One region of the Pseudoflavonifractor sp. HCP28S3_F10 genome, then DNA from elsewhere that is predicted to be linked to it. Evidence: riboswitches for the same ligand, from Rfam matches in the RefSeq annotation. Region 1 holds a riboswitch; each other region holds the start of a gene.
The links. Region 1 has a riboswitch for lysine ahead of ACTNBZ_RS04290 (ABC transporter substrate-binding protein). Riboswitches for the same ligand answer to the same signal wherever they lie in the genome.
Positions count from the first base shown of each region.

Region 2: another riboswitch for lysine. It lies ahead of asd (aspartate-semialdehyde dehydrogenase); the one in region 1 lies ahead of ACTNBZ_RS04290 (ABC transporter substrate-binding protein).
Region 3: another riboswitch for lysine. It lies ahead of ACTNBZ_RS03525 (transporter substrate-binding domain-containing protein); the one in region 1 lies ahead of ACTNBZ_RS04290 (ABC transporter substrate-binding protein).

Region 1 covers NZ_JBQHUB010000006.1:2,586-12,471, reverse strand. Annotated here, with positions in the region: gene obgE (GTPase ObgE) at 1-897, shown strand, start outside; gene ACTNBZ_RS04310 (ABC transporter ATP-binding protein) at 951-1,949, opposite strand; gene ACTNBZ_RS04305 (ABC transporter ATP-binding protein) at 1,949-2,926, opposite strand; gene ACTNBZ_RS04300 (ABC transporter permease) at 2,943-3,812, opposite strand; gene ACTNBZ_RS04295 (ABC transporter permease) at 3,826-4,773, opposite strand; gene ACTNBZ_RS04290 (ABC transporter substrate-binding protein) at 4,893-6,578, opposite strand; lysine riboswitch at 6,672-6,836, opposite strand; gene ACTNBZ_RS04285 (alanine dehydrogenase) at 7,110-8,276, shown strand; gene serC (3-phosphoserine/phosphohydroxythreonine transaminase) at 8,674-9,756, shown strand; gene ACTNBZ_RS04275 (3-phosphoglycerate dehydrogenase) at 9,775-9,886, shown strand, end outside.
Region 2 covers NZ_JBQHUB010000008.1:59-9,944, forward strand. Annotated here, with positions in the region: gene ACTNBZ_RS05245 (NifB/NifX family molybdenum-iron cluster-binding protein) at 91-489, opposite strand; gene ACTNBZ_RS05250 (DUF134 domain-containing protein) at 526-900, opposite strand; gene queA (tRNA preQ1(34) S-adenosylmethionine ribosyltransferase-isomerase QueA) at 1,029-2,054, opposite strand; gene ACTNBZ_RS05260 (SpoIID/LytB domain-containing protein) at 2,055-3,677, opposite strand; lysine riboswitch at 3,770-3,951, shown strand; gene asd (aspartate-semialdehyde dehydrogenase) at 4,148-5,236, shown strand; gene dapA (4-hydroxy-tetrahydrodipicolinate synthase) at 5,242-6,132, shown strand; gene dapB (4-hydroxy-tetrahydrodipicolinate reductase) at 6,153-6,914, shown strand; gene hisC (histidinol-phosphate transaminase) at 6,980-8,044, opposite strand; gene ACTNBZ_RS05285 (DUF951 domain-containing protein) at 8,041-8,235, opposite strand; gene ACTNBZ_RS05290 (S1 RNA-binding domain-containing protein) at 8,394-9,344, shown strand; gene ACTNBZ_RS05295 (AI-2E family transporter) at 9,400-9,886, opposite strand, start outside.
Region 3 covers NZ_JBQHUB010000004.1:115,630-125,515, reverse strand. Annotated here, with positions in the region: gene dnaB (replicative DNA helicase) at 1-872, shown strand, start outside; gene tilS (tRNA lysidine(34) synthetase TilS) at 875-2,263, shown strand; gene hpt (hypoxanthine phosphoribosyltransferase) at 2,266-2,811, shown strand; gene ftsH (ATP-dependent zinc metalloprotease FtsH) at 2,985-4,934, shown strand; gene ACTNBZ_RS03535 (amino acid ABC transporter ATP-binding protein) at 5,151-5,903, opposite strand; gene ACTNBZ_RS03530 (amino acid ABC transporter permease) at 5,905-6,750, opposite strand; gene ACTNBZ_RS03525 (transporter substrate-binding domain-containing protein) at 6,869-7,774, opposite strand; lysine riboswitch at 7,904-8,077, opposite strand; gene rbr (rubrerythrin) at 8,329-8,940, opposite strand; gene ACTNBZ_RS03515 (hypothetical protein) at 9,198-9,395, shown strand; gene ACTNBZ_RS03510 (putative DNA modification/repair radical SAM protein) at 9,521-9,886, shown strand, end outside.

The DNA of each region.
Region 1 (9,886 bases):
AAGCACTTCGCCACCCCCACCCGCCAGGTACCCAACTTCGCCAAGGCCGGCCTGCCCGGCCAGACCCGGGACGTGCTGCTGGAGCTCAAGCTCCTGGCCGACGTGGGACTGGTGGGCTTCCCCAACGTGGGCAAGTCCACCCTGCTGTCGGTGGTGAGCAAGGCCCAGCCCAAGATCGCCAACTACCACTTCACCACCCTCTTCCCCAACCTGGGCGTGGTGTATGTGGAGGAGGGGGTCTCCTTCGTGCTGGCCGATATCCCCGGCATCATCGAGGGGGCCAGCGAGGGCGCCGGCCTGGGCCACGACTTCCTGCGCCACATCGACCGCTGCCGGCTCCTCATCCACGTGGTGGACGTGTCCGGCTCCGAGGGACGGGACCCGGTGGCCGACTTCGAGGCCATCCAGGCCGAGCTGAAGGAGTACAGCCCCGAGCTGGCCGCCCGGCCCATGATGGTAGCGGGCAACAAGGTGGACATCGCCGCCGACCGGACCGGACTGGAGGCCCTGAAGGCCCATGTGGAGGGGCTGGGGATGCCCTTCTTCGAGCTCTCGGCCGCCGCCCACCAGGGGACCCGGGAGCTGGTGATGGCCGCCGCCCAGCGGCTGAAGGAGCTGCCCCCCATCACGGTGTACGAGCCCACCTATGTGGAGCGGCCCCCGGAGGTGGACACCAGCGCCCCGCTGGACATCGCCCACGAGGACGACACCTGGATTGTGGAGGGACCCTGGCTCCAGCGGCTCATGGCCAACGTCAACTTCGGCGACTTTGAGTCCCGGAGCTGGTTTGACAAGATGCTGCGCCAGTCCGGCCTGTACGACCGGCTGGAGGAGATGGGGATCCAGGACGGGGATATCGTCTCCCTCTACAACCTGGAATTTGAGTATCAGAAATAACAAAACAGAAACGCCTGTGTCTCCCTTAGAGACACAGGCGTTTTTCAATGGGGTCAATGAATGTCCTCCAGCTCCCGGAAGCGGTGGCAGAGCACGGAGTGGCCGCTCTCGACCTCCTCCCACTGGGGAAGCTGGGCACAGGCATCGGTGGCGTAAGGGCAGCGGGTGCGGAAGCGGCAGCCCGAGGGAGGATCGGCAGGGCTGGGGATATCGCCCTCCAGCAGCATCCGGTCCCGGCGGCCGAAGCGGCCCACCTGTGGGGCGGCCGAAAGCAGGGCCTTGGTATAGGGGTGAAGGGGACGGCTGAAGATGGCGTCGGTGCTGCCCAGCTCCACCATCTGCCCCAGATACATGATGGCCACCCGGTCGCACAGGTGCTCCACCACGCTCAGGTCATGGCTGATGAAGAGATAGGTGAGCCCCAGCTTTTCCTGCAGCTCCCGCAGGAGATTGAGGATCTGGGCCCGGACCGACACGTCCAGGGCGGAGACCGGCTCGTCGCAGATGATGAGCTTGGGCTCGGTGGCCAGGGCACGGGCGATGACGATGCGCTGGCGCTGGCCGCCGGAGAACTCGTGGGGATAGCGGTCCATGTGGGTTTCGTTGAGGCCCACCATATTCAGAAGTTCTTTGACCCGTTTCTCCCGCTCTCCCGCTCCGGTGTAGAGGCCACGGATGCGCATGGGCTCCTCGATAATCTGCCGGACGCTCATGCGGGGATGAAGGGAGCTGTAGGGGTCCTGAAAAACGATCTGCATGTCCTTGCGCAGGGCGCGCAACTCCGTCTTGCTCTGGGCCATCAGGTCCTTGCCGTCAAAGAGGATCTGGCCGCCGGTGGGCTCGATGAGCCGGAGCACGGTGCGGGCCAGGGTGGTCTTGCCGCAGCCGGACTCGCCCACCAGACCCAGGGTCTCGCCCTGGTAGAGGTCAAAGCTGATGTGATCGACGGCCTGGACATAGCGCTTTTTCTCAAAGAACCAGCCGTTGATGGGGAACCATTTGCATACGTCCCTGGCCTGGAGCAGGATCTTGCGGTCGGCGGTCTGTTCCATTACCTGGCCACCTCCTCATACCGGAAGCAGCGGACCGTGTGTCCGTTGCCCAAATCGTAAAGCGGGGGCTTCTCGCACTGGCACCGCTCGGTGGCATAGGGACACCGGGGGGCGAACACGCAGCCCTTGGGGAAGTCCAGGGCGGAGGGCACCGCGCCGGGGATGACGTGGAGCTTCTCCCGGCTGCCCCGCTGGGGCAGAGAGGCCTTCAGTCCCTGGGTATAGGGATGGAGCGGCTCGGTGAAGATCTCCTCGGTGGCGCCCTGCTCCATGATGTCGCCGCAGTAGAGGACTACGGTGCGGGTACACAGCTCGCTGACCACGCCCAGATCGTGGGTGATGAAGGCGATGGCAGTGCCCAGCTCGTCCCGTAGCTTGCACATCAGGTCCAGCACCTGGGCCTGGATGGTCACGTCCAGGGCGGTGGTGGGCTCATCGGCAATGAGGAGCTCCGGCCGGCAGGCCAGGGCCATGGCGATCATCACCCGCTGGCGCAGGCCGCCGGAGAGCTCAAAGGGATAGCAGTCCACCCGCTTCTCGGGCATGGGGACGTTGACCATCCGCAGGGCCTCGATGGCCTGCTGCCGGGCGGCCTTCTTGTCCAGCCCCTGGTGGAGGCGAAAGACCTCCATCAGCTGGTGGCCCACGGTAAAGACGGGGTTGAGGGAGGTCATTGGCTCCTGAAAGATCATGGACACCCGGTTGCCCCGGATCTTGCGGAACTCCTTCATGGGCATGGAGAGGAGATCCTGTCCGTCCAGCTCGATGCGGCCGGTGACCCTGGCGTTTTTCTGGGTCAGGCGCATGATGGACAGGGCGGTCATGCTCTTGCCGCAGCCGGACTCGCCCACGATGCCCAGGGTCTCGCCCTTGTGGATGTCAAAACTGACGCCGTGGAGGATGTCCAGGGTGGCGGTATCGGTCTCGATCTGTACCCGCAGGTCCTGTACCCGCAGGGCGATGTTCTCGTCGTTCATGGATGGTCCGCCTCCCTTACTTCATTTTGGGGTCCAGCAGGTCCCGCAGGCCGTCGCCCAGGATGCTGATGCTCAGCACCGTGATCACGATGGCGAGGCCGGGATAGATGGCCATATAGGGGTGGGAGATGACAAAGGTCTTGGCGATGCTGAGCACGCCGCCCCAGGTGGGGATGGTGGGGGAGACGCCCACGCCCAGGAAGCTGAGGGAGGCCTCGGTCAGAATGGCGCTGGCCATGGTGGTGGTAAAGCGGATGATGAGGGGGGACACGCACAGGGGCAGGATGTACCGGAACATGATCCGCAGGTCGGTGGCGCCCATGGCCCGGGCGCTCTCCACATGCTCGCTCTCCTTGATGGAGAGGACCTGGCTGCGGACGATGCGGGCCACGCTGGGGGTGCCCACGATGGACAGGGCGATGATTACCTTGTCCACGCCGTTGCCGAAGATACAGGCCAGAGTCAGGGCCAGCAGCATCTCAGGGAAGGCGGAGATACCCTCCAGAATGCGCATGACAATCTTGTCCAGGGTCTTGTAGTAGCCCATCAGCAGGCCCAGCACGATGCCGCCGGCGGTGGACACGGCGGCCACGCAGAAGCCCACCAGCAGGGAGACGCGCCCGCCGTAGAGCACCCGGGAGAAGATGTCCCGGCCGAAGCGGTCGGTGCCCATGAAGTGGACGGCGCTGGGGAAGAGCTTCTGGTCGTAGGGGTTGACGGCGTTGGGGTCGTAGGTGGTGATGAGGGGGGCGGCGATGGACACGAAGAGGATGGCGGCCAGAACGCCGCCGCCCAGCAGGATACGGCCGTATTTCCGCAGGAAAACAGCCGCCCTTTTACGGAAAGGCCGCTTCTGGGAGGCGGAAAGCTGTGATTGACGACGCATATTCCAACCTCCCTCAATTCAGCTCGACCCGGGGGTCGAACACTTTGTAGAGCAGGTCCACCACCAGGTTGACCACGATATACACCATGGCCACCACCAGGATGATGGCCTGGACCTGGGGATAGTCCCGGCGGATCAGGGAATCGTAGGCCAGCTTGCCCATGCCGTTGATGCTAAACACCGTCTCGCACACGCAGGCGCCGCCCATGAGAGAGGCTACGTTGGTGCCCACATGGGTGATGACGGGGGACATGGCGTTCTTCAGCGCGTGCTGGTAGAGGACCACACGCTCGGCCAGGCCCTTGGCCCGGGCAGTGCGGATATAGTCGTCGCCCAGCACGTCCAGCATGGTGGAGCGGGTATAGCGGGCGATGGAGGCGATGCTCTGGAAGCCCAAAGCCGCCGAGGGCAGGATGACGCACTTCAAAGCGCCCCAGAAGCCAGCCTGGGCGATGGGGGTGTAGTACATGCTGGGCAGCCAGCCCTGGACGGCGCCGATGAAATAGGCCAGCATGATGCTGCTCCAGAACACCGGGATGGACAATCCCAGCACAGACACGCTCATCAGGAGATAGTCCCAGATGGAATTGCGCTTGACGGCGCTGATGATGCCCACGGGGATGCCCACCACGATGGAGATGAGGACACTGAGGACCATGATGAGGATGGTGGGCTCCAGGCTGGCGCGGATGTTGTCAAACACCGGCATGCTGTTGTAGAGCGACACGCCCCAGTCGCCCCGCAGCAGGTCCTGGATGTAGTGGACGAACTGGACCAGCTTGGGCTCGTTGAGACCCAGGGTCTCCCGGAGGATGGCAAGGTCGCCGGGGGCGGCGTCCTTGCCCAGAATGAGAACGGCCACGTCGCCGGGGAGCATCCGCATCAGGAAAAAGGTGATGAACACCACGATGAGAAGCACGGGGATGGCGGAGAGGATGCGCTTGACGGTGTATTTTAACACAGGATACCTTCCTCCCTTTATGGGGAAATTCTCGGCCTTTGGACCGGCCTGGTATTACCGGGAAGGCAGGGGAGGCATGACGCCTCCCCTGCCTGAAATGAGCGGTATGGTGTGAAGCCTTACTGGGCCTTGAAGTAGGAGTTCCACCAGTACACATCCACGCCCTGGCGGTCGGGGATGATGTCGGAGGAGTACCAGCACACGGTGCCGAAGTCGCCCAGGATGATGTAGGGGACCTGATCGTCCAGCAGGGCGCAGAAGTCGGCGAAGGCCTGGATGCTCTCCTCGCTGCCGGCGGCAGTGGTGCCCAGCTTGTTGACCAGCGCGGTGCGCTCAGGGGTGTCCCACATGGCGTAGCTGGCCACGAACTGGCTCAGCAGGGGGTGGAGATAGGACTTCTGGGTCTCGCGGCAGCAGATGTCGAAGTCGGCGCAGGCGGGGTCATTGTAGTTGGTCTCGTAGGTGGTGACGTCCTTCACCTGCAGGTCCACGTTCACGCCGATGGCCTTGAGCATCTCGGAGGCGGGCAGGGCGGTGGTGTAGTAGGAATCGGAGTCGGCGCACCACCAGCGGATGGTCTCGCCGTTGTAGCCGGAGGCGGCCAGATACTCCCTGGCCTTGTCCAGATCCTGGCCCATGTTGGCGTCGGCAAGCTCATTGTAGTAGGCGCTGGAGGGCATCACGGGGCAGGAGCCCACCTCATACTGGCTGGGATCGGTCTTGGTGGAGAGCAGAATCTGGTCCGCGTCCAGACAGGCCCGGACAGCCCGGCGGAAGTCCACGTTCTGCACGATGCTGCCGGAGTTGGCGGCGCTCAGGTTAAAGACGATGGTGGGGGACCAGCCGTTCCAGTTCTTGTCGCTCCAGCAGCCGGCGGCCTCCAGCTGGGGGGCCATGTCGGTGAGGATGGAGGTGGAGTAGTCGAAGTTGCCGCCGATCATGCCGTTGGTGCGGGCGGTCTGGTCGCTGGCCACGCTGCAGTAGATCTTGTCGAAGTAGGCCTTCTTGGCGGCGGCGGGGCCGGTGCCGCCGGACTCGTAGGGCACATAATCCTCAAACCGCTTCAGGGTCAGGTCCACCTCGCGGTTCCAGGTCTCCAGCATGTAGGGGCCGGTGCCCACGATCTCCGCGTCGTCGGTGATGTAGGAGTCCATGTGGGCCTGGGCAATCTCGGCGGGCATGACCTTGCAGCCGCCCTTGAGTTCGCCGATGGTGAGCAGGGCCATGGGGGCCACGTCCTTCAGGGTGTAGACCACGGTCATGTCATCCTTCACGTCGGTGGAAGCGATGTAGTCGCCGAAGTTGGCCTGTCCGCTGGTGGAGTAGACCAGGAAGCGCTCGATGGAGGCCACCACGTCGTTTACGTCCACCGTGTCGCCGTTGTGGAACTTCACGTCGGGCCGCACGGTGAGGGTGAGCTGCAGGTTGTCCTCACTGAGCTCATAGGTGCAGACACTGGCCCAGACCGAGCCGTCGTCGGCCACCTGGACCGGGGACTCGTAGATATGATAGCCGGGGGTGTAGTTCTGGTTGGTGTTGAACTGGGCGGGGTCCAGGGAGTTGGTGGCGCCGTTGAAGTTGAGCTTCATGGTGCCGCCGTACTTGGCCTCCTCGGCGGTGCTGTCCTGACCGAGCCGGTCATCGCCGGTGCCCTCCACAAAGCCGCCGGAAGCGGAGGCGGCGGGAGCAGCGGCGCCGCTGCTGGGCTGGGGCTGGTTGCCGCCGCCGTCGCAGGCGCTGAGAACGCCCATGAGCATGGCGGCCGCCATCAGGGCGCTGAGTACGCGAATGGGGGTCTTTTGCATGGTTGGTTCCTCCTTACGTAAAATAAAAGCCACGGATAATCCCACACCGGCGGAACATCCATGGCAGAATACAGGCGGCGGCCCATAAAAACAGTCAATGATAACGCTCCACGAATGTGGCAGTCTGGGGGATATTCTCCCGCAGCCCAGGCAACCGTCCCCCGGGCGGTGGACGGCCCTTCGGCGGAGCGTCCTTTCGCCGGGGGGCGCCCGCCCCTGCGTCCGGCTACTGATCCGTTCCGCGCCTCTACCATTGCATCATTGCTCCAGATACTTTTGCACGCTGAAACAATAAAACATTTGTAAAAATTTTATCAAATATGCAGTCATGTGTCAATATATACCGCTCTGTAATTTGAATTTTTCCCATTTTTATAAAGGGAATAAGAGAAAAGGAAATGAAATGTGCCGGGAATTACAAAAAAGTGCAGGAACCGCAAAGAGCCGTTGCATTTCCTGCGGACAAGTGCTATCCTTTATCTGCAAAAAAGGGCGCACAGGGCGCGCCGTGAAAGGAACGGGTGCAAAACTATGGTTTTTGGCATTCTGAAGGATATCAAGGAAGGGGAGTGCCGGGTCATCTGCACTCCCATGGAGGTCCGCAGCATCGTGGCCGCCGGGTACGAGGTGTGGGCCCAGCATGACTGCGGAAAGCTGTCCGGCTTCTCCGATGAGGATTACGCCGCCGCCGGGGCCCGGATCGTGGAGAGCATGGAGGAGATGTACGCCGGCTGCGACATGCTCGCCAAGGTCAAGGAGTTCCAGACCCCTGAATTCGGCCTGATCCGCAAGGACCAGATCCTGCTGGGCTGCATCCATCCCGCCGCCCACCCGGAGGAGGTGGACGCCCTGCTGAAGAGCGGCTGCATCGCCTTCACCGCGGAGGACGCCCACCGCTACGGCTCCCCCAACTGCGAGGCCGCCGGCAAGGCGGGCGCGCTGCTGGGCCTGGAGTCCATGATGACCGTCAACGGCGGCAAGGGCAAATACGTGGGCGGCTTTGCCGGCGCGCCCGGCATGAACGTGCTCATCCTGGGCGCGGGCACCGTGGGCCAGGCGGCCCTTCAGGTCCTCCACGCACTGGGGGCCAAGTGCACCGTCATGGACATCAACGTTGGCATCCTGCGTACTCTGATGAACCAGTACAAGGGCACCATCGACACCATGTTCTGCAACCGTGAGACCATCGCCTCCGTGCTGCCCCAGACCGACATGGTCCTCAACTGCGTCAAGTGGCCCAAGGAGCGCAAGGACTTCCTCATTGACAAGGAGATGCTCAAGCTCATGGAGCCCGGCTCCGTGCTGGTGGACATCTCCAACGACGATCCCGGCGCCATCGAGTCCAGCCATGAGACTCATTTTGACGATCCCCGCTATGTGGTCAACGGCGTGGTCCACTACTGCGTGAGCAACATCCCCAGTGCCGTGGCCAACTCCACCTCCACCGCCTATGCCGCCGAGATGCTGCCCATGATCCTCAGCATCCTCAATGACGGCGTGGCCGGCTGCTGTGAGAAGGACGGCTTCTACCGCCGCAGCCTGACGGTCTATAAAGGCAAGCTGACCCACGAGGAGACCAGCGCCATCCAGAACCGGCCCTGGATCCGGCCCGAGGACGTGCTGGGCATCGCCGGGAAACACCTGGACCCCGCGCCTCCCGCCACGGTCACCCGGTCCAACCTGTTCTACGAGAAATAAGCCTGCACCGGAAAGCCCGGCCCGGCATCCGCCGGGCCGGGCTTTCCGCATAAAGGACGATTTGAGACAATAAAATAGATAAAAGATCGACCTTACTATCTGGAAATTATGACAAAACAGACAAAAACGCAAATAGCGTCCGCCATAGAAAGCCATTAAACGATTATTTTGTTTTTCTATGCAGCAGCTAAGTAATTTTATTGCAAAAATCACGCCCATCTGTTATAATGAGTTGACAGTACAGCTGTGCCAGGCGGCGTCCCGCGGACACAGCTCCTGCAAAGACGGACCGCGCCGGCCTTAAGCCGAGGGACGGCACGGAGATCCAGTGAAAAACGGGCATGCCCTCCCGGGAGGGACGGTCCGAAATGAATCAAACGTAAAGGAGTCGATTGCAATGAGCAGAGTGTACAACTTTTCCGCCGGTCCCGCCGTGCTTCCTGAGGAGGTCCTGAAGGAAGCTGCCGCCGAGATGCTGGACTATCAGGGCAGCGGCATGAGCGTCATGGAGATGAGCCATCGCTCCAAGGTCTATCAGCAGATCATCGACGAGGCTGAGAAGGACCTGCGCGAGCTGATGAACATCCCCGACAACTACAAGGTGCTCTTCCTGCAGGGCGGCGCTTCCCAGCAGTTCGCCATGATCCCCATGAACCTGATGAAGAACGGCGTGGCCGACTACATCGTCACCGGCCAGTGGGCCAAGAAGGCCTGGCAGGAGGCCCAGAAGTACGGCAAGGCCAACAAGATCGCCTCCTCCGAGGACAAGACCTTCTCCTACATCCCCGACTGCTCCGACCTGCCCATCAGCGAGGACGCCGACTACGTCTACATCTGCGAGAACAACACCATCTACGGCACCAAGTACAAGACTCTGCCCAACACCAAGGGCAAGATCCTGGTCTCCGACGTGTCCTCCTGCTTCCTGTCCGAGCCCGTTGACGTGACCAAGTACGGCGTCATCTACGGCGGCGTGCAGAAGAACATCGGCCCCGCCGGCGTGGTCATCGCCATCATCCGCGAGGACCTGATCCCCGAGGAGACCGCCGACTACGTGCCCACCATGCTCAAGTACAAGACCCACGCCGACAACGGCTCCATGTACAACACTCCTCCCTGCTACGGCATCTACATCTGCGGCAAGGTCTTCAAGTGGATCAAGAAGATGGGCGGCCTGGAGGCCATGCAGAAGCACAACGAGGAGAAGGCCAAGATCCTCTATGACTTCCTGGATTCCAGCAAGATGTTCAAGGGCACCGTGGTCCCCGAGGACCGCTCCCTGATGAACGTTCCCTTCGTCACCGGCGACAAGGATCTGGACGCCAAGTTCGTGGCCGAGGCCACCGCTGCCGGCTTCGTGAACCTGAAGGGTCACCGCAGCGTGGGCGGCATGCGCGCCTCCATCTACAACGCCATGCCCATCGAGGGCGTCAAGGCCCTGGTGGAGTTCATGAAGAAGTTCGAGGCCGAGAACGCCTAAGACGAGGAGGACAAAAGCATGAAAGTCAGTTGTCTCAACCCCATTTCCAAGCTGGGCCTGGGCCTGTTTGACGACAAGTACGAGGTGGGCGCCGAGTACGCCGAGTCCGAGCTGGTCCTGGTCCGTTCCG
Region 2 (9,886 bases), on a different contig from region 1:
TGCTTGAACAATTTTTGCTTCGAAATATTGTCTAACTTTTCGGGGTCACTTCACCGTCCGGGGGAGTTTATTTAAACCATAGATTTGCTTTTACCCATGGCAACGGCCGCCGCAGGTGTGCTCGTGCTCACCGCAGGAGCCGCCGTGCTCATGGTCATGGTGGCTGCAGTTGGCGCTGGAGCTGAATTGGAGCGTTCCCGCCAACAGCTCCGCCACCGCCTGATCGGCGTCCCCCGCCACACCTGCGTACAACTTGATCCCGGCCTGGGCCAGAGCCATCTGGGCACCGCCGCCGATGCCGCCGCAGATCAGTGCGTCCACGTCGGCCTGCCGCAAAAAGCCCGCCAGCGCGCCGTGGCCGCTTCCGTTGGTATCCAGCACCCGGGCGCTCTTCACGGTGCTGTTCTCTACCTCGTATACCTTGAACTGGGCTGTGTGACCGAAGTGCTGAAAGATCTGTCCGTTCTCATAAGTTGCAGCGATTTTCATTTCAATGCTTCCTTTCCGTCTTTCCATGGTATTCCGTCAGGGACCGTCCGTGCCCTTGAAGCCAATATGCCGCCGACCGCCCTTGTGGCACCTGCGTCCGCCGCAGCCGGGGCCCGCGCCCTCGCACAACCGGTAGTTTCCGCCCCGGATCACCAGCCCCCGCCCGTTAACCAGGGCGTCGGCCAGCTTCCGCCGGGCAGAATCATAGATCCCCGTGACCGTGGTCCTGGCGATCTCCATCCGCACGGCGCATTCCTCCTGGGTCAGGCCCACCAGATCAATGAGCCGGATGGCCTCATACTCGTCCACAGCCAGCACCACGGCGTCCTTCCCGCTCTGTTCCTCCGCCGGAAGAAATCCGGCACACCGGGGCGCGGCGCACACGCATCTGCATTTCTGGGGTCTTGGCATATCTTCACCTCATATCTGACATATGTCGTTTATCAGTATAGCACATTGCCGGCATATGTCAATCTCTTCTTCCGTTCCCGGCAAACAGCCCGGAGACGCGGCGCGCCTCCGGGCTGAAGAAATATTTTTTAATGGATGAACATGGCATCGCCAAAGGAGAAAAAGCGGTACTTCCGCTCAATGGCCTCCTGATAGGCGCTGAGGATGTGCTCCCGTCCGGCCAGGGCGGATACCAGCATTACCAGAGTGGACTGGGGCAGATGGAAATTGGTGATCAGGCCGTCCAGCACCTTGAAGCGGTAGCCGGGGTAAATGAAGATATTGGTCCAGCCCGCCGACTCCTTCATGGTGCCGTCCTCGGCGGCCCAGCTCTCGATGGTGCGGCAGGAGGTGGTGCCCACGCAGATGACGCGGCCTCCCTCCCGCTTGGTACGGTTGATGGTCTCCGCCGTCTCAGCCGGGATCATGCAGTACTCCGAGTGCATCTCGTGGTCCAGAATGTCCTCTTCCTTCACCGGACGGAAGGTACCCAGTCCCACGTGAAGGGTCACATAGGCCAGACGCACCCCCATGTCCTCCACCTGCTTCAGGAGCTCTTTGGTAAAGTGGAGCCCGGCGGTGGGAGCGGCGGCGGAACCTACCTCCCGGGAATATACCGTCTGGTAGCGCTCGGGGTCATTGAGCTCCGCCTTGATGTAGGGCGGCAACGGCATTTTGCCCAGCTGCTCCAGCAGCTCCAGGAAAATGCCCTCATACTCGAAGTGGATGAGCCGGTTGCCGTTGTCCAGCACCTGCGTCACCTCGGCGGTAAGCAGACCGTCTCCAAAAGAGAGCCGGGCCCCGGTGCGCACCTTCCGGCCTGGCCGTACCAGGCACTCCCACACTTTGCCGCCCCGGTCCACCAGCAGCAGCACCTCTACCGCGCCGCCGCCCGGCTCACGGTGGCCCAGCAGACGGGCGGGCAGCACCCGGGAATCGTTGAGGACCAGACAGTCTCCCGGCCGGAGCAGCATGGGCAGGTCATAGAAATGCATATGCTCCGTCTCGCCGGTGTGCTTGTCCAGCACCAGCAGGCGGGAGGCGTCCCGCTTCTCCAGCGGGGTCTGTGCGATGAGCTCCTCCGGGAGCTGAAAATCAAAATCGGATGTTTTCATCTAGGACAGTTCCACTCCTGTGAAATAGAATTTCAGGATCTGATCGTAGGTATAGCCGGCCTCGGCCATGGCCATGGCGCCGTACTGGCTCATGCCCACATTATGTCCATAGCCCGTGCCGCTGATGACATAAGTATCTCCGCCGCCGCTCCGGGCGGTGAGCTGGGAAACGCCGGAACTGGTGATCACATAGGGGCTGCTCACGGAACTGATCTGCCCCACGGTCCCGTCCCCGCTGATGGCGTAGCATCCGCCGATGGTATCCAGCTTGTCTCCGCCGTCCACATAGAAACCGCCGCCGGAGCCGCCGCCGGTGACCGAGTAACGCTGGGAGCGCAGGCCCAAAAGCGTGCGGGCGCTCTCCTTCCGGAAGGTCCAGCTCTTCCCCGCCGAATCCGTAAAGGTGATCGCCTTCACATTCCCTGTGGGCGTAGTCTCGGACACCCGGAAGTCCACGATGCTGCCGCAGATATAGCCCTTGGCCCGCAGCTTTGTCGCCAGCTCCTCCGCGGTAAAGGTCACGCTCCAGCTGTAATTGGGGATCCGGGAGGATACCAGTGCCTCATAGGGGTCCAGCTTCCCCACCAGATAGGGCACGGCGCTGTTCCACACGTTCTCCGCACTCTCGGACGCGCCGCCGTTGCTGGAGGAGTAGACCGTCTCGGCTAGGGCGCCGCCGTAGCGGATATACACGCCCTCGCACTCGGATGCGGCCTGGATGCTGTTGGCGGTCAGGTTCTGCGTGCCGTGATAGGCCTGACAGTGGACCTCGGAGCAGACGTCGAAATGGTAGGCGGCGTGCCTGTCCTGATTGCGCGCGGCATAGGTGCGGGCGCAGCAGGCCTGGGCTTTTAATGCCTCCTTGGGCCAGGACGCTCCCATTTCCCAGGTAATGACGCAGCGGACATAGTCCTCCATGTTCACCACATTGACCACCGTCAGGTCTCCGCCGCCGATGCGCTCATAGCGGAAACCGCCGTAATATTTGTATCCTTTGAACCAGGTGACCGGCTCGCTCTCCCCTGTCACATCGGGCATGACGCCAAAAGGCTGTGCGCTGCCGCCGTCATATTGGAACAGGATCCGGGTGCTCCCCGTCTCCACCACGCTGACGCCATAGGAACTGGTCCCCACGATCTCCCCGGCGAGCCCCATCGCCGTACAGGCGGCCTGGGCCTCCTCACGGGTGGCGTAGGCCCCCGTCCGGGCTTCGTAATTCCCGTCGATCCAGGCCGGGAAGCCGCCGCTCACCGCCCCGGCCGCCGCCTGGGCGGAGGTCAGGTCGGCATATATGCCCAGCCGGATGTGGTAGCAGCCGACGACCTGGGCTCCTGCACTCTGGACGGCGCTGTAGCTCCCGCCGGAGAGGTAGATGTTCTGGGTCTTGAGCATGGAGATTCTGGCAGTCCCGGTCTGTGCCAGTTCCACAAAGGACAGGTCCCCGTCAAAATACCCCAGCCGGTAGCCGGAGCCCACGCTGTTTTCCAGATTGGCGGCAGCCAGTGCCGAGCTGCCGTAGGCCAGTCCCACCCGCAGGACCGGTTCCCCGGCCGGCGCCGCCTGAACGGGGACGGTCCCCGGAAGGAGCAGCGCAGCCGCAAGGCAGGCTGCTGCAAGTTTCATCCATTTCTTTTTCATTTTTTGCCCCTGTTTTACAATTTAACTTAGAAAAGTATATTGACACTGAACTATACTTGTGATACTATTTTTAGCGATTACAGGATAGAGGTTGCGGTTTCCATCAGTAGCAAGCGGCGAGGGCTCCGAGGGCCTTGTGACCTGCTGTGAAAGGGGACGCCGCCGAAGAGGGCCCTCCCCCGGAGGACGGTCCTCTGGACGCGTGGGTGAACAGCCCCGCGGCTGTCACCGGCGGGACCGGTGGAGCGCTGTCTGTATTTGGAATATGGTGTCGGAGCGTATTCGTGCGTCTCTGACATTATAGTACAAAATCAGCCGGTGTGTAAACCCGCTGATTTCTTTTTTTATCGATTGTCCCTGAGCCGATTGATAAAATCTGTATTTTTCAGGCCGGACAAGCTCATTTCCTGGAAAAAACGCATAGAATCAGGATAGAAACACGGGAGGTCATTGAAATGGAAAAGTACAAAGTAGGCGTGATCGGCGGCACCGGCATGGTGGGCCAGCGTTTCGTCACTCTGATGGAGAACCACCCCTGGTTCCAGCTCACTGCCATCGCTGCAAGCCCCCGCTCCGCGGGCAAGACCTATGAGGAGGCCATCGGCAGCCGCTGGGCCATGGACACTCCCATGCCGGAAGAGGCGAAGAAGATGGTGGTCCTCAACGCCGAGGCCGACGTGGAGAAGATCGCCTCCATGGTGGATTTCGTCTTTTCCGCCGTTGATATGAAGAAGGAGGAGATCCAGGCCCTGGAGGAGGAGTACGCCAAACACGAGTGCCCTGTGGTCTCCAATAACTCCGCCCATCGCTGGACGGCCGACGTGCCCATGGTGGTGCCCGAGATCAACCCCGAGCATATCGAGGTCATCCCCGCCCAGCGCAAGCGCCTGGGCACCCAGCGGGGCTTCATCGCCGTCAAGTCCAACTGCTCCCTGCAGAGCTATGTGCCCGCCCTGCACCCCCTGAAGGACAGATTCGGCCTGAGCAAAGCCCTGGTGTGTACCTATCAGGCCATCTCCGGCGCCGGCAAGACCTTTGAGACCTGGCCCGAGATGGTGGACAACGTGATCCCCTACATCGGCGGCGAGGAGGAGAAGAGCGAGCGGGAGCCCCTGAAGCTGTGGGGCCATGTGGAGAACGGCGTCATCGTCAACGCCGAGACTCCCTCCATCACCGCCCAGTGCTTCCGGGTGGCCGCTTCCAACGGCCACATGGCCGCCGTGTTCGCCAGCTTCGACAAGAAGCCCTCCATGGAGGAGATGAAGGAGGCCTGGGCCAGCTTCCGCGGCCGCGCCCAGGAGCTGGAGCTCCCCTCCGCCCCGAAGCAGTTCCTCCACTATTTCGAGGACCCCTCCCGCCCCCAGACCAGACTGGACCGCATGACCGAGAACGGCATGGCCGTGTGCCTGGGCCGCCTCCGTCCCGATACGCAGTATGACTACAAGTTCGTCTGCCTGTCCCACAACACCCTCCGGGGCGCTGCCGGCGGCGCGGTCCTGCTGGCCGAGCTGCTCTGCGCCGAGGGTTACATTACCAGGAGGTAATCAGTATGAGAGAGCCTATCTTCACCGGCGCCTGCACCGCTATCGTCACTCCCTTCGACCAGAGCGGCGCCATCAACTATGACGCCTTCGGCAAGCTCATCGACGAGCAGATCGCCCGGGGCATCGACGCCATCTGCGTCTGCGGCACCACCGGCGAGAGCGCCACCATGTCCATCCGGGAGCACATCGCCGCCGTGGAGTTCTGTGTCAAGAAGGTGGATCATCGGGTCAAGGTCATCGCCGGCGCGGGCAGCAATGATACCTCCGCCGCCGTCTACCTGTCCCAGCACGCCCAGGATTCGGGAGCCGACGCCCTGCTCCATGTGACTCCCTACTACAACAAGGCCAGCCAGACCGGCCTCATCAAGCACTATGAGTACATCGCCGACCGGGTGGAGCTGCCCATCCTTCTCTACAACGTCCCCGGCCGTACCGGCGTGTCCTTTACCGCCGAGACTTATAAGATCCTCTCCCAGCATCCCAAAATCAACGGCGTCAAGGAGGCCAGCGGCAACTTCTCCCTGCTGGCCCATACCCGCTACCTCTGCGGCGACGACTTCTATGTCTGGTCGGGCAACGACGACCAGGTGGTGCCCATGATGGCCCTGGGCGCCAAGGGCGTCATCTCGGTTGCCTCCAACCTGGTGCCCGAGGTGATGGTCAAGATGAGCCACCTCTGCCTGGAGAACGATTTCGAGGACGCCTCCAAGCTCCAGATCCAGTACATGGACCTTATCGACGCCCTCTTCATCGAGGTCAACCCCATCCCCATCAAGGCCGCCATGAATCTGGCCGGCTACGAGATGGGCGGCCTGCGCCTGCCCCTGTGCGATATCTCCGACGCCCATCTGGAGGTCCTCCGCGCCTCCATGAAGCGCATGAACCTGCTCCACTGAGCAAGAGAGGACGTTGAACGATGGTCCGAATCCTGATTTCCGGCTGCTGCGGCCATATGGGCCGGGTGGTGGCCGACATCTGCGCCGGTACCGCCGGCGTGGAGGTGGTGGGCGGCTTTGACATCCTGGGACAGAGCGGCGGGGATTTCCCCGTCTGGTCCTCCCCCGCCGCCTGCACGGCCGAGGCCGACGCGGTCATCGACTTTTCCAGCCCCGCCGCGCTGGACGGTCTGCTGGAGTTCGGCGTCCGGCGGAAGGTCCCGCTGGTGCTGGCCACCACGGGCTACTCCGCCGAACAGCTCGCCCAGATCGATGAGGCCGCCAAGTCGGTGCCCATTTTCCGCTCCGCCAATATGTCCCTGGGCGTCAATGTCCTGCTGGATCTGGTGCGCCGGGCCGCCTCCATCCTGGGGGAGAGCTATGACGTGGAGATCGTGGAGCGCCACCACAACCGCAAGGTGGACGCTCCCAGCGGCACCGCCCTGATGATCGCCGACGCGGCGGCCTCCGCCCTTCCCTACGAGGCCCGCTATGTCTATGACCGGCAGTCGGTCCGCCAGAAGCGGGATCCCCACGAGATCGGCATCTCCGCTGTCCGGGGCGGCAATATCGTGGGCGACCACGAGATCATCTTTGCCGGCCGGGACGAGGTCATTGAACTCAAGCACTCCGCCATGAGTCGGGAGGTCTTTGCCTCCGGCGCCGTCAAGGCCGCCTGCTTCCTCTCCGGCGTTCAGGAGCCGGGCCTGTACTCCATGAGCGACCTGGTAGCCAATTCCTGAACCACGCGCCATATAAAAAAGAGCGTACCTGCATGCAGGTACGCTCTTTTTCTGTCTGTGTTTTCTCAGCTCTGCCCGGTGAGCTGGGCCAGCGCGGCGATGAGGGCGTCCATCTCCCCGTCGGTGCCGATGGTGATGCGCAGATGGTCGGAGATCCGGGGCCTGCCCCACCAGCGGACCAGGATGCCTTTCTCCCGCAGGCCGTCCAGCAGCTCCTTGCCGCTGACGCCGGGATAGGATACAAAGAGGAAATTGGCCCTGGAGGGGCAGACCTGAAAGCCCATGGCGGTCAGCCGCTCCGCCGTCCGCTCCCGGGTAGCCATGATGCGGCTGCGGGTCTCCTCAAAATAGTCATTGTCGGCCACGGAGCCCTCGGCGGCGGCCAGGGCCACCCGGTCCAGGGTATAGGAGTTAAAGGAATTCTTCACGCAGTTCAGCGCGGCGATCAGGTTGGCGCTGCCGATGGCGTAGCCCACCCGCATTCCCGCCAGGGACCGGGACTTGGACATGGTACGCACCACCAGCAGGTTGGGATACCGGTCCAGCAGGGACAGGGCGGAGTCGGTACCGAAATCCACGTAGGCCTCGTCGATAATGACCGCCGCGTCCGGGTTGCCGGCGGCCAGCCGCTCGATGTCGCTCAGCGGGAGGGCGATGCCCGTCGGGGCGTTGGGATTGGGCAGGATGACGCCGCCGTTGTTCCCGATGAACTCCTCCACCGGGACCGAGAAATCCCCGTTCAGGGGCACTTCCTCATAGGGTACGTCGAACAGCCCGGCGTAGACCGGGTAAAAGCTGTAGGAGATATCGGGGAAGCGGATGGCCCGCTCCGGGCCGAAAAACGCCTGGAAGCAAAAACCCAGCACCTCGTCGGAGCCGTTGCCCACAAAGACCTGGTCCTCCCTCACGCCGTGGAACCGTGCAAGGGCGCCGCGCAGCTTACCGGCCTCCGGATCGGGATAGAGCCGCAGGCTTTCGCCCGCCAGCTCCCGGATGGCCGCCAGGGCCCCGGGAGAAGGTGGATAGGGGTTCTCGTTGGTGTTCAGCTTGATGAATTTGCGGTCCTTCGGCTGCTCGCCGGGGGTGTAGGGGACCATGTCCCGGATCCTGCTGCTCCAAAACTCTTTCATGCCTTCGGCTCCTCGCTCCGCTTGATTTTTTTGATACTTTTCTCCGCCTTGCTCCGGGGGAGCATCAGCTCATGCCCGCAGCCCTGGCAGCGCAGGCGGAAATCCATGCCCACCCGCAGCACCAGCCATTCCCGGCTGCCGCAGGGATGCTGCTTTTTCAGTTCCAGAACGTCGCCCACCTGTACGTCCATGGTAATCCATCCTTTCCCGCTGTCACACTTTACTCTGATACTATATTATAGATTCCCGATCTTCCTCTGTCAATTCAAGGATGTCCCACGCATATAGTAACGTGGAAACGTTTGTGCCGCGGCTATCCCCGGCACCCCTGAGTTCCATGAGAAAGGATATGGTTGACTTGACACCTTTTTTCCCACCTGAGGGCCAACTGTTACATACGCCCGAAAACCGCGCTGCCTGCGCCTCCTCCGGCGGACTGCTTCAGGCCATGGCGGCAGGGACCGTTCTGGAGGGCACCGCGCTTCTCTGCGACCAGGAGCACAATCTGACGGTATCTCTTGGAAATGGTATTCTGGGTACCATTCCCCGGGAAGAGGCCGCCCTGGGCATCGCGGAGGGCACCACCCGGGACATCGCCATCCTTTCCCGGGTGGGGCGGCCTGTAGCCTTCCTGGTCGAGGATATAGGGCTTCGGGAAGGTACGCTCCACCCCATTCTCTCCCGGCGCAGGGCCCAGCGGCTGGCGCTGGACGCCCTGCTCTCCCACGCCAGGCCGGGCACTGTGCTCCCCGCCGTCGTGTCCCATCTGGAACCCTTCGGCGCCTTTGTGGACCTGGGCTGCGGCGTGACCTCCATGATCGGCATTGAGCATATCTCGGTCTCCCGCATCTCCCACCCCGGACAGCGCTTTTATCCCGGGCAGGCCATCTTTGTCGTGGTACTGGACCTGGACCCGGAGCAGGAGCGGATCTACCTCACCCACCGGGAGCTGCTGGGCACCTGGAGTGAGAACGCCGCCCCCTTCCGGCCCGGTATGACGGTACCCGGCATCGTGCGCGGGATCAAGGAGTACGGGGCCTTTATAGAGCTGGCCCCCAATCTCTCAGGCCTGGCGGAAATGCGGGACGGCCTGCAGGAGGGCCAGCGTGTGTCGGTCTTTATCAAATCCATCGTACCGGAGAAGATGAAGATCAAGCTGCTGATCATCGACCTGCTTCCGCCGGAGCCCCCCGCTCCCCTGTCCTATTTCATCACCGGAGGGCAGCTGACCCACTGGCGCTACGCCCCGGAGGGCTGTACCCGGGTGGGCGCCGAGACCGTTTTTCTGGCCCCGGAGTAAAAAAATACCCTCCCGGAATGTACCTGTGCCTTCCGGGAGGGTGTGTGTCCCATACCTATTCCGGCTTATGCTCCAGAGATTCGATCCCTTTCTGCTCCAATCTGAAGTGGACCCACTCCCCTACCAGGGAGTAAATCACCGCAAATGTGGGCACGCCCAGCACCATGCCTGCAAACCCGAACAGTCCGCCGCCCACCACGATGGAGACCAGCACCCAGAACGCAGAAATGCCGGTGCTGTTGCCCAGAATCTTGGGTCCCAGAATGTTTCCGTCAAACTGCTGCAGCGCAAGGGCCAGAATACCAAACCGCAGCGCCTGCCAGGGGTCCACGATGAGCAGAATCAGCACACAGGGCACCGCGCCTACGATGGGTCCGAAGAAGGGAATCACATTGGTCACGCCGATGATCACGCTGATGAGTACCGCAAAGTCGATGCGGAGTATATTGGTCAGGAAAAAGCAGAGCACACCGATGATGGCGCTGTCCAGTATTTTACCATTGATAAAGCCCGAAAAAATATTGTTCGCCCGGCTGCAGATA
Region 3 (9,886 bases), on a different contig from region 1:
TGGAGCACATCTCCAGCGTCATCCTCAACGTGTACGAGCGGCTCAGCGAGCTTGCCGCCAGCGACTCCGCCGTTCCCGGCCTGTCCACCGGCCTGCCCGATGTGGATATGGCCATCTCGGGCCTGAACAAGTCCGACCTGATTTTGCTGGCCGCCCGCCCCGGCATGGGCAAGACTTCCTTTGCCCTGAACATGCTCCTTCACGCGGGCAAGTTTTCGGGCAAAACGGTGGTCTTTTTCTCCCTGGAGATGAGCCGGGAGCAGCTGGCCATGCGCCTGATCTCCGGCGAGTCCTTTGTGGACAACAAGAAGCTGGTCACCGGCAAGCTCTCCGAGGAGGACTGGAACCGCATCGCCGCCGCCTCGGCCGCCCTGAACAAGACCCAGATCCTCATCGACGACAATCCCTCCCTCAGCGTGGCCGACATGAACGCCAAGTGCCGCCGGGTGGATAATCTGGGACTGGTCGTCATAGACTACCTCCAGCTGATGACCTCCGCCGGAGGCAAGGTCCGCTCCGGGGACAACCGGCAGCAGATCGTCTCCGACATCTCCCGGGCCCTGAAGATCATGGCCAAGGAGCTCAATGTGCCGGTGGTCTGCCTGTCCCAGCTCTCCCGCGGACCGGAGAGCCGCTCCGACAAGCGGCCCATGCTCTCCGACCTGCGTGAGTCGGGCGCCATCGAGCAGGACGCCGACATCGTCATGTTCCTCTACCGGGACGACTATTACAACGAGGACAGTGAGAACCACAACCTGGCCGAGTGCATCATCGCCAAGAACCGCCACGGCGAGACCAAGACGGTGGAGCTGCAGTGGCTGCCCGAGTACACCACCTTCTCCTCCATCGACCGGCGGCATGAGGAGTATTAGGCGTGGACCCGCAGGAGATCGCCATGCTGCAAAGAGTACGGGACCTGACAGAGGAATACGGCATGCTCCCTCCGGGCTGCCGGGTACTGTGCGCCGTGTCCGGCGGGGCCGACTCCGTCTGTCTCCTGCACCTGCTCCACACCATGGCGGAGCAGGCGGGATTCTCTCTCTTTGCCGCCCATTTCGACCACCGGCTCCGGGGAGAGGAATCCACACGGGACGCCGCTTTTGTGGAAAACCTGTGCCGGGATTGGGGCATTCCCTTCACCCTGGGCTCCGGCAACGTAGCCGACGAGGCACGCCGGCGGAGGAAGGGCATTGAGGAGACTGCCCGGTCCATGCGCTACGCCTTTCTGGAGGAGACCGCCCGGGCGCTGGACTGTGACCGCGTCGCCACCGCCCACAACGCCGACGACAACGCTGAGACTGTATTGCTCCACCTGGTCCGGGGCGCCGCACTCCAGGGCCTCACCGGCATAGCACCCCGGCGGGGCCCGCTGATCCGGCCCCTTTTGACCGTCTCCCGCCGGGAGATCGAGGGATATCTGGCCGGTCACGGCCTGCCCCATGTGGAGGACAGCTCCAACGCCGACGATACCTATACCCGCAACCTGCTGCGCCATCAGGTCATGCCCCTGCTGGAGCAGATCAATCCCCAGTTCACCCACCGCCTGGCCGGGACCACCCGTGCCCTGGCGTGCGACCAGCGCTGCCTTAACGATTTGGCCGCCCAGCGGGCCGGTCAGGCCCGGCAGGAGTCGGGGGCACTGGTGCTGGACGCCGGGCTTATCGCCTCCGCCCCCGCCGCCGTCGCCCCCAGAGTGGTCCGCCTGCTGCTGGAGCGGATGGAGGGCGGCTCCGACGGCTGTACCGCCGCCCATCTCAGGGCCGTGACCGGTCTGGCCCGGGGGAGCGATCCCTCCGCCCAGGTCTCCCTGCCTGGCAGGCGGGTGGTCCGGCGGGTCTATGGGGAGCTTTGGTTCTGTCCGGGGCCCTCCGGCGGTTCCTTTGCCCCCACGCCCCTGAATATGGAGGGGGAGACCTGGCCCGAGGGCGCCCTGTACGGCTGCCGCTGCCGCCGGACGGTGTGCCCCACCGATCCGCCGCCGGGCGTCTGCTATTTTCCCGCCTTTCAGGGCCTTCCGCTCCTCCGTCCCCGCCGGACGGGGGACGCCATCCGCCTGCCCGGACGGGGAAGCCGCACCCTGAAAAAGCTGCTCATCGACCGCCGCATCCCCCGGCTGGACCGGGAGCGGCTGCCGGTGCTCTGCGACGGCGGCGGCCTCCTGGCCCTGGCCGGTTTCGGGCCGGACTCCTCCCGGACCGCCCGGCCGGGTGAGGAAGCCTATGAGATCCAATTCATTCACATATCAGAGAGAAAGGAAACATAATTATGCTGGAACAAGACATCAAGTGCGTCCTTTTTTCCGAAGAGCAGCTGGAGCAGCGGGTCTGTGAGCTGGCTGCCCAGATCGACCGGGACTATGCCGGCAAGGAGCCTCTGCTGGTCAGCGTGCTCCGTGGTTCCTTCGTGTTTATGGCCGACCTGGTGCGGCACATCACCCTGCCCTGCACCGTGGATTTCATGGCCGTGTCCTCCTACGGCAGCGGCACCACCAGCTCCGGCCAGGTGAAGATCATCAAGGACCTGTCCGAGCAGATCGAGGGCAAGGACGTCATCGTGGTGGAGGACATCCTGGACAGCGGCAACACCCTGAGCTACCTGCTCAAGCTGCTGGAGGCCCGGCATCCCGCCTCCATCCGGCTGTGCACCCTGCTGGATAAGCCCGAGCGGCGCACCAAGCCGGTGGCGGTGCAGTACTCCGGCTTCACCATCCCCGACGAGTTCGTGGTGGGCTACGGCCTGGACTATGACGAGAAGTACCGCAACCTGCCCTACATCGGCATCCTGAAGCCCAGCGTCTACGGGGGCGAATGATCCGCAGACCCGGAGCCAGGGGGAAAAGAACCCCCTTCCGCCCCGGATATAATTACAGAAGCTGAAAAATAACTTGTTATTTTAACGAAGCAGGCGTTCCCCCCTAGGGGTGCGCCGGGGGGAGTGTCCGCATTTTGAATCGGAAAGGAAGCCTGCGCGACATCAGCTTTTCCATGCTGGTGGTCCTCATCCTGCTGATGACCATTTTTACGCTGCGCGGCATCAATGACCAGCCTCAGCTGACCTATGGCGACATCCGCCAGCTGCTGGTCCAGCAAAAAGTCTCCGAGGTAGTGGTCAAAGGGAACCGCCTTACCCTGACCCTGCGGGAGGACATGGGATACGGCACCAAAACTTTGGTCTATGACCTGCCCAGCTTTGAGGCTTTTTATGAGGAGTTCAACGACATGCTGGCCAGCCAGAAGGCCGCCGGTATCCTGGATTACGACTATCCTGCCGCCTTCCAGAAGCCGTGGTGGTTCGATGTCCTGGCCTGGGTGGCCGTGTTCGCGGTCTTCGGCGGGCTGTGGTACGTCATGTTCCTGCGCCAGAACGGCGGGGGAGGGGGCGGCGGCGACCGCACCGCCCGCTTCGGCCGGGCCCGCACCCGCACCGGGGAGGATCAGGCCAAAAAGGTCACCTTTGCCGACGTGGCGGGCGCCCGGGAGGAGAAGACCGAGCTGCAGGAGATCGTGGAGTTCCTGCGGGATCCCAAGCGGTTCCTGGCTCTGGGGGCCCGCATCCCCAAGGGCGTTCTGCTGGTGGGCCCTCCGGGCACCGGCAAGACCCTGCTGGCCAAGGCCGTGGCCGGGGAGGCGGGGGTCAACTTCCTGTCCATCTCGGGCTCCGACTTTGTGGAGCTCTACGTGGGCGTGGGCGCCTCCCGTGTCCGGGACCTCTTTGACCAGGCCAAGAAAAACGCCCCCGCCATCGTCTTTATCGACGAGATCGACGCGGTGGGCCGCCAGCGCGGCGCCGGCCTGGGCGGCGGCCATGATGAGCGGGAGCAGACCCTCAACCAGCTGCTGGTGGAGATGGACGGCTTCGGCTCCAACGAGGGCGTGGTGGTGCTGGCTGCCACCAACCGGCAGGATATTCTGGATCCCGCCCTGCTGCGGCCCGGCCGGTTCGACCGGCAGGTCTATGTGGGTCCCCCCGACATCAAGGGGCGGGAGGAGATCCTGAAGGTACACGCCCGCAACAAACCCCTGGCCGAGGATGTGGATCTCTCCGAGCTGGCCAAGGGCACCGGCGGCTTTACCGGCGCCGATCTGGAGAACCTGATGAACGAAGCGGCCCTGCTGGCTGCCCGGCGGCATGAGCGCTTCATCGCCATGCGGGACCTGCAGGAGGCCGTCATCAAGGTGGTGGCCGGCCCCGAAAAGAAGAGCCGCGTGGTCATCGAGCGGGAGCGGAAGCTCACCGCCTTCCACGAGGCGGGCCATGCCGTGGTTATCCACGAACTGGAGACCCAGGACCCGGTCCATCAGATCACCATCATCCCCCGGGGCATGGCGGGGGGCATGACCATCTCCCTGCCTCAGGAGGACGTGTCCTTCATGTCCCGCCAGGCCCTGGCCGAACGCATCGCCGTCTGTCTGGGCGGCCGGGCGGCCGAGGAGCTCTGTCTGGGCGACATCTCCACCGGCGCGGGCAACGACCTGCAGAAGGCCACCTCCATTGCCCGGAACATGGTCACCCGGTACGGTATGAGCGATAAGCTGGGCAACGTGGTCTTTGACTCGGGCCATGACGAGGTCTTTATTGGCCGTTCCATGGCCCAGACCAAGAACTATTCGGAAGAGGTTGCCGCCCTCATCGACGAGGAGGTCAAAACCCTGATCGACGAGGCCTATGCCCGGTGCCGGAGCATTCTGGAGACGAAACGCGCCGAGCTGGAGCGCACGGCGGAATACCTGCTGGAGTATGAGAACATGGACGCCGCCACCTTCGAGCTGGTCTTTACCGGCGCCGAAACCCTCCCCCCTCCGGGCGAGGGCCCTGCAAAGGCAGAGGAGCCCGTGGACCTGGGCCCCGAGCTGCTGCCCGAGATCACCGGGGAGCGGTCCGCCCCGTCCCGGGAGGAGTCTCCCTCCGGCAAAGAGGAACGGGACGATCCGTAATTCCCCCACGAAACGGCAAAAGCGAGCGCACCCGGCGGTGCGCTCGCTTTTTTGTACGTTTGTCGTGCTCATACTAAAACTTGTTAAAAAGCTTGAAAAGCTTTTTATAGCGCGAAGCGCGTCAGGTTTTTATAAGACGCCGTGACGCACGCATGTGCGGCACCAGCGTGCGCAGCACGCGGGATTTCAAATAAAGCATTTTATTTGAAATCAGTATCAGTCCCCGCTCACCTGTCCCGTAAAGCGGGAAAGGAACTCCCGGGTGCGGGCCTGCTTGGGGTGGGCGAAGAGCTCCTTGGGCTCGCCCTCCTCGCAGATGACGCCGTCGGCCATATAGACCACATGGTTGCTCACGTCCCGGGCAAAGGCCATCTCATGGGTGACCACCAGCATGGTCATGCCCTCGTTGGCCAGATCCCGCATGACGGCGAGCACCTCGCCCACCATCTCCGGGTCCAGGGCGGAGGTAGGCTCGTCGAAGAGCAGCACCTCCGGCTCCATGGCCAGGGCCCGGGCGATGGCCACCCGCTGCTTCTGGCCGCCGGAGATCTGCCGGGGCTTGGCGTTGATGTAGGGCGCCATGCCCACCTTCTCCAGGTACTTCATGGCGTTCTGGCGGGCCTCTTCCTTGCTCTTTTTCAGCACCTTGGTCTGGCCCACCATGCAGTTTTCCAGCACAGTCATGTTGTTGAACAGGTTGAAGGACTGGAACACCATGCCCACCTTGGAGCGGTAGGAGGCGGCGTTCATCCCCCGGCCGGCCACGTCCCTGCCGTGGAAGAGGATCTCGCCGGAAGTGGGGGTCTCCAGCAGGTTGACGCACCGCAGCAGGGTGGATTTGCCCGATCCGGAGGCGCCGATGATGGAAGTCACGTCGCCGGGATGGACGGTAAAGTCGATGTCCCGCAGCACCACGTGGGCGCCGAAGGCCTTGCTGAGATGCCGGATCTCCAGAATGGCTTCGCTCATCTTACTTCCCCCTCTCCTCTTCCAGATTGCGCTCCAGCACGTCCTCCGCCTTTCCGGGGTGGGTATAGGTGCCGGCAGTCATGGTCAGGGCGTCGGTCTGCACCAGCTCATAGCTGTCCGCGCCGTCCATCCGGCGCTCCACCCACCGCAGCAGGAAGGAGGCGGTGAGGGTCATGGTCAGGTATCCGATCATCTCGATGGCCGCGGAGGGGAAGTACATGTTGTTCACACCCACGATGTAGCGGTGGGCGGCGAAGAACTCGGTGAACATGATGATAAACATGACCGAGGTGTCCTTCACGTTGATGATGAAGTTATTGCCGATCTGGGGCATGATGTTGCGCAGGGCCTGGGGCAGGATGACGCTGGTCATGGTCTGCACATGGGTCATGCCGATGGCCTTGGCGCCCTCGGTCTGGCCGGGGTCGATGGAGATGATGCCGCCCCGGACCGACTCGGCCATGTAGGCGCCGGTGTTGATGGACACCACGATGATGGCGGCCACCCAGGTACCGGTGAGGCCGGTGAACTTCAGGGCGTTGTCGGAGAAGTAGGGCAGGCCGTAGTAGATGAACACCGCCTGGAGCACCATGGGCGTGCCGCGGAACACCTCCACATAGACCCGGACCACCACCCGGATGAGCTTGAGCAGGAAGCGCTTGGGCAGGGGATCATTTTTGGTGTAGGGGATCGTGTTCAGGATACCGCAGATGAGGCCGATGATACAGCCGATGACGGTGGCCACCAGGGCCAGGATCAGCGTGTTCCGAATGCCGCCGAGATACATGGGCCAGTATTTGCTCCACAGCAGGACCACGTCCTGACCCAGCTTGACCAGCTTATCCACACTGGCACGCTCCTTTCAGTAAAGATACGGCGACCTCCGGCCCCATTCCGGGGCCGGAGGAAGTCTTGTTGTTCCATGTTGTCACGCTCCGCCTGTTCGCGGCGGCTGTGCGCTTCTTTTACACCTCGGGCTGGATGGAGATGGCCTCGTCCATCAGGGCGTTGAAGTCGTCCTCGGTCATGGTGGACAGAACAGAGTCAATGGCCTCCTTCAGGGCGGTGTTGCCCTTGAGGACGGAAATGCCGATGTTCACGTTCTCGGCCCGCTCCTCCTCGCTGGCGAACTGGAAGTCGCCGTCGGTACCGGAGAAGTTGAGGATGACCAGATTGTCGTCCTTGGCGGCGGCGCCCATGGCGGTGGGCATGTCGGTGCAGATGAAGTCCACGGTGCCGGTCTGCAGGGCCATGATCATGGCGGGGGCGTTGTCAGCGGGGGCCTGGAGCTCGGCGCCCTCGATCTGGGGCAGGCAGGAATCATACCAGATGGTGCCGGACTGGGCGGTGCACTTGCCGCCGGCAAGGTCGGCGATGGAGGCGGCGGAGGCATACTGGCTGTCCTTGGTGGTGACGCAGACGATGGTGGCGTAGTAGTAGGGGCCCGCCATGTCCACTTCCTTCATGCGCTCAGCGGTCATGGACTGGCCGGCGATATTGGCGTCCATGGTCTTGGACTGGACGGCGGGGCACAGAGAGTCCCACGCGCTGGAGACGATCTCCAGCTCCCAGTTGTTGGCCTCGGCGATCTTCTTGGCGATCATCACGTCGTAGCCGTTGGCGTAGGAGCCGGGCATGTTGGAGATGGGCACGGCGCCATTGGAGTCGTCCATCTGGGTCCAGTTATAGGGGGCGTAGGCGCACTCCATACCGACAGTGAACACGCCGTCCTCCACGCCGGTGTAGCTGTCTCCGGCGGGGGCGGCGCTCTGAGCAGGGGCGGAGGGCTGGGCGGCGGTACCGCCGCCGCAGGCGGTCAGGGACAGGCCCATGGTCAGGGCCAGGGCGAGGGCAAGGATGTTCTTCTTCATTGTTGTTTCCTCCAGTTTCAGTTCTGTGATGTCAGCTTTTCTGTGAGCAACAAAAAAGCCACGAACCTCCCTGGTGGAAGCGTTCATGGCGACAACTGCATCTTCTAACCGGTGTCGGATGCCCTTGTGGTCAATGATAGCGCTCCACACAGATCATGTGGCAGTCCGTGAGATCTTCTCCCAACGGCCCAGGCAACCGCCCCCCAGGCAGGGGTACGGCCCTTCGGCGGAAGGCCCTTTCTCCGGCGGGTGCGCTGCCCGAGCTGCCGGATACTGATGCAATTCCGCGCCTCTATCATTGCAGCGGGGACCGTCCCCCGCGACAATGGGTTCTTGGGCGTATTCTAACACGCAAACACAGGGCTGTCAAGCCTGTTTGTCCGCGTCCGGTGTTCGATTCCGTCTTTTGGGCATTTTGATCGGCACTTTTTTCTGTCATTTGTTTTGAATTTCCCGGCGTTATGGATTAAATGCCCGGATTTGCCCCTGTACGCTTTGGCGGATTCCGACAAAAAGCTCCGGTGTCCATCCAAAACGGACACCGGAGCTTTTCGTCATTTTTTCATCTGCCCGGGCGCAAAGGGCGAGAGCTCAAAGCGGATAAAATAGCCCTGGGGATGTCTGCACACGGGGCACATGGCCGGGGCCACCGAGCTCTCCACGATATGGCCGCATTTGAGGCACATCCATTTGATCTCCACGTCGGAGACAAAAAGACGCTCGCTCTCCAGCAATCCTGCAAATTCCCCGAAGCGGTCGCCGTGGATCTTCTCGATGCGGGCGATCTCGGAGAAAATGTGGGACGCCTGGGGAAAGCCCTCCTCCTTGGCCACCTTGGCAAAACCGGTGTAGTCGTGTTCCCACTCCTGATACTCGTTGTGCTGGGCGGCCTTCAGATGCTCCAGCACCGTGGGGTAGAGGTCCACGGGATAGGCGCCGTCCACCTTCAGGTTCTGTCCGCTCAGCCCCTCCAGCTGGTCATAGAACACCTTGGCGTGGGCCTCCTCCTGCCCGGCGGTAAAGGCGAACACCCCCTCGATGACCTGCAGGCCCTGCCTCCGGGCCAGGCCGGCAGCAAAAGTATAGCGGTTGCGGGCCTGGCTCTCCCCGGCAAAGGCCCGCAGCAGGTTCAGCCGGGTCTCGCTCTGGTCAAAGGAAACTGGCATGTAAACTCCTCCCATTTCTTGGATGGCATGAGTATGCCCGCCGGGCGCTCTTTTTATACCCCCACTATCCGGATGCGGACGCCAGACGGCAGATCGCACATATATATTTCCGCATTCTTGTATGATATATCTAAAAAAGAAAGTTCAGTATAAGTTATATTGGTATGATATAGACAAGTCCCCAGAGGATTGGTATCATATAATATACAGACGCACAGCAATAGGATATTCGCCGCCGTGCCGGAAAGGAGAAGGCCATGTTTGATATGAAATACTCGCGCCCCGGCGCCCTCCACGACCTGGCAGAGAAGGAGGCCGGGACCATTATGGGCCGGGATGAGCGCAAGGCCCTGAAACGGGCCGAGGAGGCTGAGCGGGCCTTCCGCCGGTCCAAGGGCTACGAGCCGGACACCTGGTGGGCCCGGCTCTGGCAACGGTTCAAAAAAGAGAAATGAGCGCATACGCTTATGGCAGGAGGCCGCCCGTTGACCGGGCGGCCTCCTTTTATTCCGGTTGACATGTCCCGCCGCGGGTGGTACTATTATAGTACATTTGTTCTATTCTGTTGGGAGGGACCGCCATGGAGCTGATGGACAAGCTGAATATCCTGGCCGACGCCGCCAAGTACGACGCGGCCTGCACCTCCAGCGGGCTCAGCCGGAGCAGCCGCCCCGGCGGTCTGGGCAGCACCATAGCCGCCGGTTGCTGCCATACCTTTTCGGCCGACGGCCGCTGCGTCACGCTGCTCAAGGTCCTGATGACCAACTACTGCGTCTACGACTGCCAGTACTGTGTCAACCGCCGCTCCCACGACACGCCCCGGGCCGCCTTCACCCCACGGGAGCTGTGCGAGCTGACCATCGGGTTCTACCGGCGCAACTATATCGAGGGTCTGTTTCTCTCCTCCGCCGTGATCCGGGACCCGGACTACACCACAGAGCGCATG